One region of the Bacillus sp. PK6-16 genome, then DNA from elsewhere that is predicted to be linked to it. Evidence: riboswitches for the same ligand, from Rfam matches in the RefSeq annotation. Region 1 holds a riboswitch; the other holds the start of a gene.
What was found. Region 1 has a riboswitch for S-adenosylmethionine ahead of M1D66_RS14215 (ECF-type riboflavin transporter substrate-binding protein). Riboswitches for the same ligand answer to the same signal wherever they lie in the genome.
Positions count from the first base shown of each region.

Region 2: it holds a riboswitch for S-adenosylmethionine, as region 1 does, so the genes downstream of both, M1D66_RS26175 (peptide ABC transporter substrate-binding protein) here and M1D66_RS14215 (ECF-type riboflavin transporter substrate-binding protein) in region 1, are expected to answer to the same signal.

Region 1 covers NZ_CP096511.1:2,752,040-2,757,527, forward strand. Annotated here, with positions in the region: gene M1D66_RS14210 (ABC transporter ATP-binding protein) at 1-1,497, opposite strand, end outside; gene M1D66_RS14215 (ECF-type riboflavin transporter substrate-binding protein) at 1,508-2,056, opposite strand; SAM riboswitch class I at 2,197-2,312, opposite strand; gene M1D66_RS14220 (aspartate/glutamate racemase family protein) at 2,466-3,146, shown strand; gene M1D66_RS14225 (macrolide family glycosyltransferase) at 3,237-4,424, opposite strand; gene lepB (signal peptidase I) at 4,683-5,213, opposite strand; gene M1D66_RS14235 (peptidoglycan D,D-transpeptidase FtsI family protein) at 5,290-5,488, opposite strand, start outside.
Region 2 covers NZ_CP096511.1:5,106,260-5,111,747, reverse strand. Annotated here, with positions in the region: gene M1D66_RS26195 (helix-turn-helix transcriptional regulator) at 1-149, shown strand, start outside; gene M1D66_RS26190 (hypothetical protein) at 168-359, shown strand; gene M1D66_RS26185 (hypothetical protein) at 356-634, shown strand; gene M1D66_RS26180 (peptide ABC transporter substrate-binding protein) at 679-2,319, opposite strand; gene M1D66_RS26175 (peptide ABC transporter substrate-binding protein) at 2,726-4,366, opposite strand; SAM riboswitch class I at 4,499-4,603, opposite strand; gene M1D66_RS26170 (aldo/keto reductase) at 4,718-5,488, opposite strand, start outside.

The DNA of each region.
Region 1 (5,488 bases):
ATATTCTAGCGCGAGATTCATATCGTGAGTGATAAAAACAAATGAAATTCCCTTTTTAGCTAGGTTTTTAATAAACGACATAAATTGTTTATAATGATAATAATCTTGTCCCGCTGTCGGTTCATCTAATATGATAAGCTTAGGATTTGTTGTTAATACAGATGCGATTGTTAGTCTCTTTTTTTGCCCATAGCTTAGTGCTTGAATTGGCCAATTACGAAATGGATATAAACCACAAATTTTTAAAATCCCTTCTACTTTATTCTTAATTTCTTCCTTAGAAAAATTATGTAATGTTAATGTAAATGAAACTTCTTCAAAAACAGTAGACTGTGTAATCATATGATTTGGATTTTGCATCACGTAAGATATGATTTCCCCACGTTTACGAATAGACCAAGAACTAATATCTTCACCTTTTAACGAAATTTTCCCATTTTTCATTTTGTTTATACCTATAAGACTATGAGCTAATGTTGATTTCCCTGCTCCATTATGTCCTAACAGTGCCACAATTTCTCCTTCATATATTAAAAGGTTTACATTTTCTAATACTTTTTGTTTATTAGGATATGAAAATGATAAATTCTCCACTTTAAGTAATTCCTTGTTTTTAGCATTCCTTTCTAATATGACTTGTTTCTCCATCCACTCTTTTATAACGTTGCTTACCTTTTCTTTTTGAAGGTTTTCCATTGGATATATTACGTCATTATTACGATCAAAATGTAATCTCTTTAATGCTTCGATGTAAATAGGCTCTCTTAAGCCAATACGTGGTAATATATTTGACGCTAAGATTTCTTTTGGTGTTCCCATCGCAATGACTTTACCTTCATCAATTAATATAACTTTGTCTAAATCCAGTTTTAAAATTTCTTCTATCCTATGTTCGATAATAACAATCGTTTTATTATACTGCTCATGTATATCTTTCATAAGTTCTATCGTATGTATGGCGCTTAGTGGATCTAAGTTCGCTAATGGTTCATCGAACAATAATATATCCGCATTCGTTGTTAATAAACCAGCAAGAGAAACTGTTTGCTTTTGACCTCCTGATAATTCATGTGGACTTTGTTTATGAAACGTATGCATCTTCACCTTTCTTAATGAGTCCGAAACAATCTTTTTCATGTTATCTTGCTTTACACATTCATTTTCTAAATAAAAAGCTACATCTTCTTCTACTGTCAGACCAATAAATTGAGCATCTTGATCTTGTAAAATTGTTCCTACCTGTTTACTTTGTTCAAAAATACTTCCTTCCCTTGGGTCTTTACCGGCAATTAAAACGTTACCTGTGCTATTCCCTTCGTAAGAAAATGGGATTAGCCCATTTATACAATGAGCTAATGTCGACTTTCCTGAACCACTTCGTCCAGCAATTAATACTTTTTCCCCAGGGTATATATGAAAGGTAATATCACTTAAAGTAGGCTGCGCAGCATGCCCATATTGAAAGGTGAATTGTTCAAACGAAATAATTGGTTGCATGTTAACATCCCTACTTTTCAATTTTTAAATGTGTATGTTTCTTATTGGATTTCGCCAAACCAATTGTAAGTGGCAATCCAAGTATTAAGAAAACGATGACATCGGAAATTGTTGCTCCTAATACTTGGATAACAATTTTGTCAAATGGTTCTCCCATCACAATAATATCGAATGCCCCAGCAAATATAATAGCAATGACAATACCAACTAGCCCAGTAATTGCTAAATAAGAAATATCTCCCTTGTTAAACGACCCGTTTTTCACACTAAAACCAACTCTTTTTTGAATAAGCCCCATTGAAAAACCAATAATTCCTGAACTAATAACCCATCCCCACCAAATACCCCATCCAGCAATCGTATCTGTTACGGTATGACCGATAAGTCCAATTAACAGTCCTGCCACTGGACCAAATAATGCTCCAAAAACAGTTAATATAGCTAATGCTGGTTTAATAAATGTATTCGGTGCAATAGAAAATCCCCAAAGTCCTAATATCCCGTATAATGCTGCTCCAATACCGATTGCTACTACTAACTTTGTTGATAATTTATTCATGACAATTCCCCTCTCATATTAGTCAACTTTTATTACTCTATATTTAATTTAAAAATGAATTATGCATCGACACTCCCTTTCTATACAACAAAAAAATGACCTCTTACATAAGAGGTCATTTTCTTTCACTTTCAAGAATCCTCTTATCTTTCAAAAAACACATCGTGTCCTCTGCGGAATTAGCACCTTCCTATAAAATTGCATAGGGGTTGCTGAGGTTTCTTAGGGCCGTTCCCTCCACCTCTCTGGATAAGTATTAATTTGTAATTCGTATTATGGCACTAAAGAATGTAAATTTCAACACTTTTCTTACTATTTTTATTTTTTATTAAATAGCACATTTAAATCATTGTATTCTTATCGGAATTGTGAAATAATGAATTCAAAATCGTTTCGGGAGGAATGCATTATGAAAGTTATTGGTTTGATTGGAGGATTAAGTTGGGAATCTACATCATTATACTATAAACATATTAATACACTTACACTCTCTCAATACGATCAAAATGCGAAGCTAATTTTATATAGTATGGACTTTGGTGAAGTAACTACTTTATTACAAAACTATCAATATGAAGAAGTGAAAAATGAACTAGTTACAGTTGCAAAGAAAGTTGAAAAATCTGGGGCTGAATGTTTATTAATGTGTTCAAATACTGTACATCTATTTGCCGAGGAGGTAGAACAAGCAATATCTATCCCGCTTCTTCACATTGGTGATGTAAGTGCTAAAGAAATGGTAGAACAGAATATAAAACGTATCGGACTATTAGGAACAAAACAAACGATGGAGCAAGATTTCTATAAATCACGATTAGCGAAATATAACATTGAGACAATTATCCCAAATGACGAGGAAAGAACTTTTATCCACCATGTCATATTAGATGAATTAAGTAGAGGGATCATTTCAGAAACATCTAAAAAAAGGTTATTACAAATTACAAAATCATTAATTCAAAACGGCGCTGAAGGTATATTATTAGGCTGCACTGAAATACCTTTACTCATCTCCCAAAATGATCTTACTGTTCCCGTTTTTGATACTGCTTTTTTACATGCAAATACTGCTGTACAATTTGCTGGATAAGAATACACAAGCATAAAGGTGAGAACCTCTATGCTTGTATACAGTTACGACTATTTATCCCGCTATTTGCAGGCAGTAAAGCCCCACCAATTAAAGTTTTACTTTATTTAAAAGAGATTCAATAACTGCAATGGCTTCTTTTGAACCACCACATTCTAAAAAGCTATCATTAAGTTTTCTTATACCATGTTTATACTTTTCATTTGAAAGTACATCTGTTACGGCCTCTTTTAAAGTGTACACATTAACATGTTCTTTCAATAGTCTATGTGCTGCTTCCAGTTCAGTTAATCTTTGCGCTATCATAGGCTGATCTTTATCATGCGGTATTATTACAAATGGGACATTATAATGAATGGCATCGTGTACGCTATTCATACCGCCATGTGTAATAAAAACATCTGCTTCATTTAATATTTCTGATTGAGGTACGTATGGAGCAATTATAAAATTATCTGGCGTTTGCTTTATTTTTGAAATATCATTTCTATCACCAATTGCCATTACAACTATCCCATCAAAATCTGAAAAAGTATCAATACAAGTATTAAAGAATGGTTCGAGTCCTTCAAGCAGTGTTCCCATTGAAATGTAAATAACTTTCTTTTCTTTAAGTGATTCCAGTGGGAATTTTATATTTGTTTTACGCTTTGAAATACTCGGTCCAATAAAAATGTTATTTTCTCCGAACGATTCGCTATTAGGTTGGAAATAACGACTTGTGTATACGAGACAAACATCACCTTTATTATTCATAAATTGAAGATTATTCTTTGGTTTTACTCCAAATTTATGTTCCATCTGATTTAGTAATTTTTCAGAGATTTCCTCTGGTTGGAATGGCATATCTGCATTTGGATGAAAAGGTAATGTCTTCAAAAATTCTGGCGGAATTAAAAATATAGGTGAGGACACTACACCTGGAACTTGTAAATACTCCTTTACTAACTCTCCTGCGCCAAATATATCATACATTACGAAATCAAATTTTATACTTTTACATAATTGTTTCGTAATTTCTAATATATATATAGAAGTTTGAACATGCACATGAAAGAAAGCATTTAACCCAGATGAGGTTTCAGCATCAATAGAAATCTCTTTTAATAGATCCGGATGAGTATGTACAGTAGCTCCTAAATCTTCAATTCTATCCTTAAAGTTTGTCGTTGTAATATAATGTACGTTATCCCCTCGTTCAGTAAAGGCTTTTACTAAATTTAATGTAGGGTTTACATGTCCCTCTGCTGGAAAATTAACCACTAAAATATTTAGCACTTATTCCTCACTCCTTACATTTCATTGTTTTAATTAAGCATACTGTTATTTGTACAAGTAATCTTCCCCTAATAGTCCTAATATGCTTGCTACATTATATTGATAAATAATTTTCAGTCATCAACATAAAAAAAGCATCTACCTATGTAGATGCCTAACCGTGATAAGGAGTGTTCTGTGAGGTTAGAACAAGCGTTTTTGCTTGTCCTATGCTATCAATATATGATTTATTTTATAAAATGTGAATCGTTAATAGAATTATTTTATCCATTTTATATGATCAAATGGATAAAATACCATTTCTACTTTACCTATTATATTTGATTCATCAATAAGTCCAAGTGTATTCCTACTATCTTTACTATGATTACGATTATCACCTAACACAAATAATTTATGCGTAGGAACTTTTATTTCTCTAAAATTTGAAAAACGATTGGATACTTGTGACATATCTAAATGTATATACGACTCATCACGCTTTTTACCGTTAATAAATACCTCATCCTCTTTTAGTTGTATGTTATCCCCCGATAATCCAATAATTCGTTTCACATAGTAAGTAGGCTCGTCTTCTTTTTTTATAATGACAACATCTCCATGATGAAAAGACGATAAACAGACGTTTACCTTATTAACAAGTATATAATCTTTTTCATTCAAAGTAGGTTGCATCGAAATTCCTTCTACCATACAAAATAAAAAGGACTTATTAATAAAAATAACCCCTATTATAATGAATATGTAGCTACATATGTTCCTCCAATATTTTAGAATAAACAGCTTCATATATACCTCATTTCTAATCTATTCCCAGATAAAAACGCCTCTAGTTTACAGGAATGCTAGAGACGTTTCGTACATTTTAATTCTCTTTAGAGACATCTGTTTTTGGCGCTTCACCAGTTAATCGCTTATTTTTCAAATCAAAATAAGCATCTAAAACTTCTTTTCCAATATCGGAGTTAATGCCCGATTTATCATTTTCAACCCACGGTACTACAACAGAAAATGCTACTTCTGGATCATCATATGGCGCATATCCAGCTAATGTTAAGTTATAA
Region 2 (5,488 bases), 2.4 Mb from region 1:
TATTATCAGGAGAAGGTTGTGTGTGGCTAGATAGTATTCGATTTGATGAAGTAGATGAAAAAATTCCTTCAACAGATTTGGCAGAGAACTTTTATGAAACACTTTTAGAAGAGCCGGTGAATCTGCAATTTGAAGAAGTAGAAAAATAAAAAACAAGGAGAAAAGATATGCTCAAATATGTAAAACTAATAAGTATTAGTTTAGTAATATCGTCTTGTATTATGGGAATTAATTATTTAGTTAGCTATCTTTGGTCAGGGCATATACCTTCTTTGACGTGGAGAACATATTTGATGTTTGTGTTTATATTTATGATGAGTTTTGGTTCAATGCAAAAAGAAGGAAAAGAGGATTATTGACAATAGTCTTTTTCGCCTTTCTTTCATTAACACAAATGGTTGTAACTGTGCCACATGAAATGCTTTCTAAAACATATCAAACAATCAGTGAATTATTTCCTGCAACATATGCAGCGAATGGCTATTATACAATAATATTTGGAGGAGTTAGTTTAGAGAGAAATATTATTTCATTATTAGTTATTGTATTGGTTACACAATCAGTAGCAGTGATGACTTTAGCTATAAAAGGAATGGTAAAGGGAAGAAGAAGCTCTGTAGTTAAAGAAATATAAAATAAAAAGGTATCCTCGGTGGGATACCTTTTTATTAGCACTTATTATTTTGTAACTTCTGTCCACTTGTAGTTAAACTCACCACCGAAGTCAGTTGTTACAAGTCCTTTAATGAAAGAGCGTTGTAAGTAAGAACGGCCTTGTTGGTATAAAGGAGCGACAGCGCCGTCTTGTAATAGAATTTTTTCAGCTTGCTTCATTGCTTCAAAGCGTGCTTTTTCATCGCCAGCTAAATCAGTTTTCACTTTATGAATTAGCTCATCGTACTCTTTGTTAGAGTATTTATCGAAGTTATAAGCACTATCTGTTGTAAATAAATCTAAGAATGTAATTGGATCAGCGAAGTCAGGGCCCCAGCCGTCAATACCAATTTCATAGTCACCACTTAATAGTAGTTTTAGCTGTTGTTTACGTGGTTGTGGTTTTAAATTCACTGTTAATCCATCTAGGTTCTTTTCTAATTCACCTTTTAAATATTCTCCAGTCTTTTTAGCTAAAGCATTGTCACTTGTTAATAGTTCGATTGTTACTTTGTCAGTACCAAGTTCTTGTTTTGCTTTTTTCCAGTTTTCTTTCGCTGTTTTCACATCATCCTTGACTAGATTTCCATTTTCTTTACGGAAGTCATTGCCTTCTGGACTCTTTGCAAATTTCGCAGGAACCATTCCTTCAGCTGGAACAGCGCCGTTATTTAAGATTGTTTCTACGTAAGCTTTTTTATTCATTGCGCCGTTAATAGCAAGGCGTGCATGTTGATTTTTTAATGTTTCATTTTTCTGATTTAATCGTAAGAATTGAATGCCGACTTCAGCGCGTTCTTTGAAGTTTGGATCGCTCTTATATTTATCAACAAACTCTGCAGTTAAAGCAACACGATCAATTTGTCCTGAATCATATAAGTTCACTTCTGTAGACTTATCTTTAACGACATTGAAGTTGATTTCTTCTAATTTTACAGTTTTAGCATCCCAATAGTTAGGATTTTTCTTCAATTGGAAGCTTTGTTCATGTTTCCAGTTATCTAATGTGAAAGCACCGTTATAAATTAAATGATTTGTTTCTAAACCATATTTATCGCCTTGAGACTTTAAGTACTCTTCATTAATTGGTAAGAATGTTGAGAATGTAGTTAAGCTTAAGAAGTAGGGAACAGGACGGTCTAGTTGTACTTCTAACGTTTTATCATCAACAGCTTTGACCCCTAGTTGATCAATTGGCAATTGTTTTTGGTTTATTTGTTTCGCATTCTTTATATCGAAGAATAAGAATGCGTATTCAGCTGCTGTATCAGGATTTACGGCACGTTGCCAAGCGAAGGCAAAGTCCTTTGCTGTAACAGGAGTACCGTTTGACCATTTTGAATCACGGAGATGGAATGTATATTTTGTTTTATCGGGACTAATGTCAACCGACTCAGCGACACCAGGAACCGGTTTATTATCTTCTCCCATTGCATATAGCCCTTCAAAAACATTACGCATTACGTTCATGGATTCCCCATCCGTTGCTTTTGCAACATCCATTGTTGGAATTTCTGAAGCGAATGATAAGTTAATTGCCTGTTTATCAGGTGCTTTATCGTTTGCTTTCGCTCCGCTTGCATTATCTTTATTTCCCCCGCAAGCAGTTAGTAATAGACTTGCCCCTAAAACAGATGCAACAACAGGTACAACTTTTTTCTTCATTGTTCGTTCCTCCCTAAATGTGTTGTTCGTAACGTCATAATGTCCGTGTCTTGAAGTAGCTATAGAAGGAGATAAAACCTATTATAAATATTTGTTTATAGGTAATCAGGTGTTCTATATGTATATACATGTTGAACTATAATCTATCGTTATATGTTTCAACGTAGTAGACATTATATTTTGATGGTTAAATATTTTGTTTCTTTGATTATTTAGAATATTAACACTGAAAAGAACTATATGTCAATAATAAAAATAGATTGTTAATTTCTTAGAATAATATATTAAAAAAGCAGATTCTCATGTGTGAGAGAACCTATTTTTAATATATTTTGCTAAAAAAACAATTGGTGTGGGCTAATAATAAGTGGGGATGAAGAACCCCCCCACTTATTAAAGTTTCACTTTATTTTTCAATTTTTGCCCACTTGAAGTTTAATTGACCTGCAAAGTCTACTTGCACAATTCCTTTCACATAAGAACGTTCTAAATAAGATTCGCCTTTTTGGTAAAGAGGAGCGATAACAGAGTCTTTAAATAATATTTTCTCGGATGCTAGTAATGCTTCCCAGCGAGCTTTTTCATCACCAGCTAAAGTTGTTTTCACTTTTGCTATTGTTTCATCGAATTCCTTATTAGAGTAATGATCTAAGTTATAAGGGTTATTCGTTGTAAATAGCTCAAGGAATGTAATTGGATCCGCAAAGTCAGGGCTCCAGCCATCAATTCCGATTTCGTAGTCACCTTTTAATAAAAGCGAAACTTGTTGCTTACGCGGCTGAGGTTTTATATTTACTGTTAATCCATCTAGATTCTTTTCTAGTTGTCCTTTTAAGAATTCACCAGTTTTCTTATCAAGGTCAGCATCACTCGTTAATAATTCTAATGTTATCTTTTCAGAACCAAGCTCTTGTTTAGCTTTTTTCCATAACTCTTGTGCAGATTTTGTATCAACTTTTGTTAAATCGCCGTTTGCAGTACGGAAGTCTTTTCCTTCAGGTCCTTTTGCAAAGTTTTTTGGAACGAGACCAAATGTTGGTGTAGAGCCATCATTTAATAACGTATTTACAAAGGATTTTCTATCAATTGTTTGATCAATTGCTTGGCGTGCAGAAACGTTTTGAAGTACTTTGTTTTGTTGATTCATACGTAAAAATTGTACGCCTACGTTTGGACGTTCTTTAAAGTTAGCATCCTTTTTATATTTATCGACGAAGTCAGATGTTAGTTTTATACGATCTAATTGTTTTGACTCGAATAAATTTACTTCTGTTGATTTTTCTTTTACGACATTAAAATTGATTTCTTCTAGTTTGACAGTATCTTTATCCCAATAGGTAGGGTTCTTCTTAAATTTAAAGCTTTGTTCGTGCTTCCAATCGCTTAGTGTAAAAGCTCCATTGTACAAGATTGTATTATCTTCTAAAGCGTACTTATCACCTTGTACTTTAAAGAATTCCTCATTAATTGGTAGAAATGTTGGGAACGCTGTTAAGCTAATAAAATAAGGAACAGGACGCTCTAATTCTACCTCAAACGTATGGTCATCAACTGCTTTTACACCAAGTTGGTCGGCTGGAAGTTCTTTGTTGTTAATTTTTGTTGCGTTTTTAATATCAAAGAATAAAAATGCATATTCAGAGGCTGTTGCTGGATCTACGGCACGTTGCCAAGCGAACACAAAATCTTTAGCTGTAACAGGAGTGCCGTTTGACCATTTTGAATCTCGCAAATGGAATGTGTATTTCGTTTTATCGCCACTTACTTCATGAGATTTTGCAACACCAGGAACAGGTTTGTTACCTTCACCAAGATTATACAAACCTTCAAATACGTTTCTCATTACTTGACCAGAATCAGTATCTGTAGCACGAGCCGTATCCATTGTTCGTATTTCAGTAGGTGAAGATAAGTTTAAAACCTGTTTACTAGGTGCCTCGTCTTTTGCATTTGCTCCGCTTGCTTCGTTTTTATAACTACCGCAACCAGTTAATAAAATACTTACTCCTACAACTGATGCAATACCGGGTACAAACTTCTTTTTCATTTGATTTTCCTCCTAAATAATTAAGTTTGGATGATGATGAGGGAAATGAAAAATAAAAAATCCCTCTTTTCATATTGAGAAAGAGGGATTTTTACGTACAAGTTATGCACCCGTATATAAACGAAGTCCCTCATTCTATCTTTCAAGCATAAAGCTTGCAGGAAGTGGCACAGTATTCAAAATGAACCTGTTGCCGAGGTTTCAAAGGGCCAGTCCCTCCACCTCTCTTGATACAATGAGTAAACGAATAAATTTTATTAATTTTTGTGTTTCTTTGATAATTCAAAATCTTACACCTTGAATAATGAAGTGTCAACTAAATGAAATATAGTTTAAATTTTCAGTTTTCTACTAGAAGTTAAAGTTATCTGGATCTGGACCAACGCGACGATCTTCATTTAAAGCTTGAATTGCTTTCATATCATCAGCACTTAATTCAAAGTCGAAGATGTTTGCATTTTCAATAATGCGATGTTCTTTAATTGATTTGGGAATTGTTACAACTTCGTTTTGTAAATCCCAACGTAAAATAATTTGCGCAGTTGATTTATTATATTTTGTCGCAATTTCTTGTAACGTTGGATTATCTAGTAGTTGTCCTTGCATTAATGGTGACCAAGCTTCAAGCTGGATATTATGTTCTTTACAGAATGCATGTAACTCTTCTTGTGCTAAACGTGGGTGATATTCCACTTGGTTGACCATTGGCTTAATTTCAGCAATTTCAAATACGTCTTGTAAGTGGTGAATGTGGAAATTACTCACACCGATAGCGCGAACACGGCCATCTTTATAAAGTGTTTCTAATGCTTTCCATGATTCAGTATATTTCCCTTTTACAGGCCAATGTACTAAATATAAATCTAAATATTCTAGACCTAATTTCTCTAATGTAGTTTCAAATGCTTGAAGTGTTGTTTCATATCCTTGATCGCTATTCCATACTTTTGAGGTAATAAATAATTCTTCACGTGAAACACCGGATTCACGAATCGCTTGCCCAACGCCTTCTTCATTTTGATAGATTGCTGCAGTATCGATGCTGCGGTAGCCATTTTTAATTGCTGCTTTTACAGAATCAATTACTTCTGAACCATCTTCTACTTTAAAAACACCTAAACC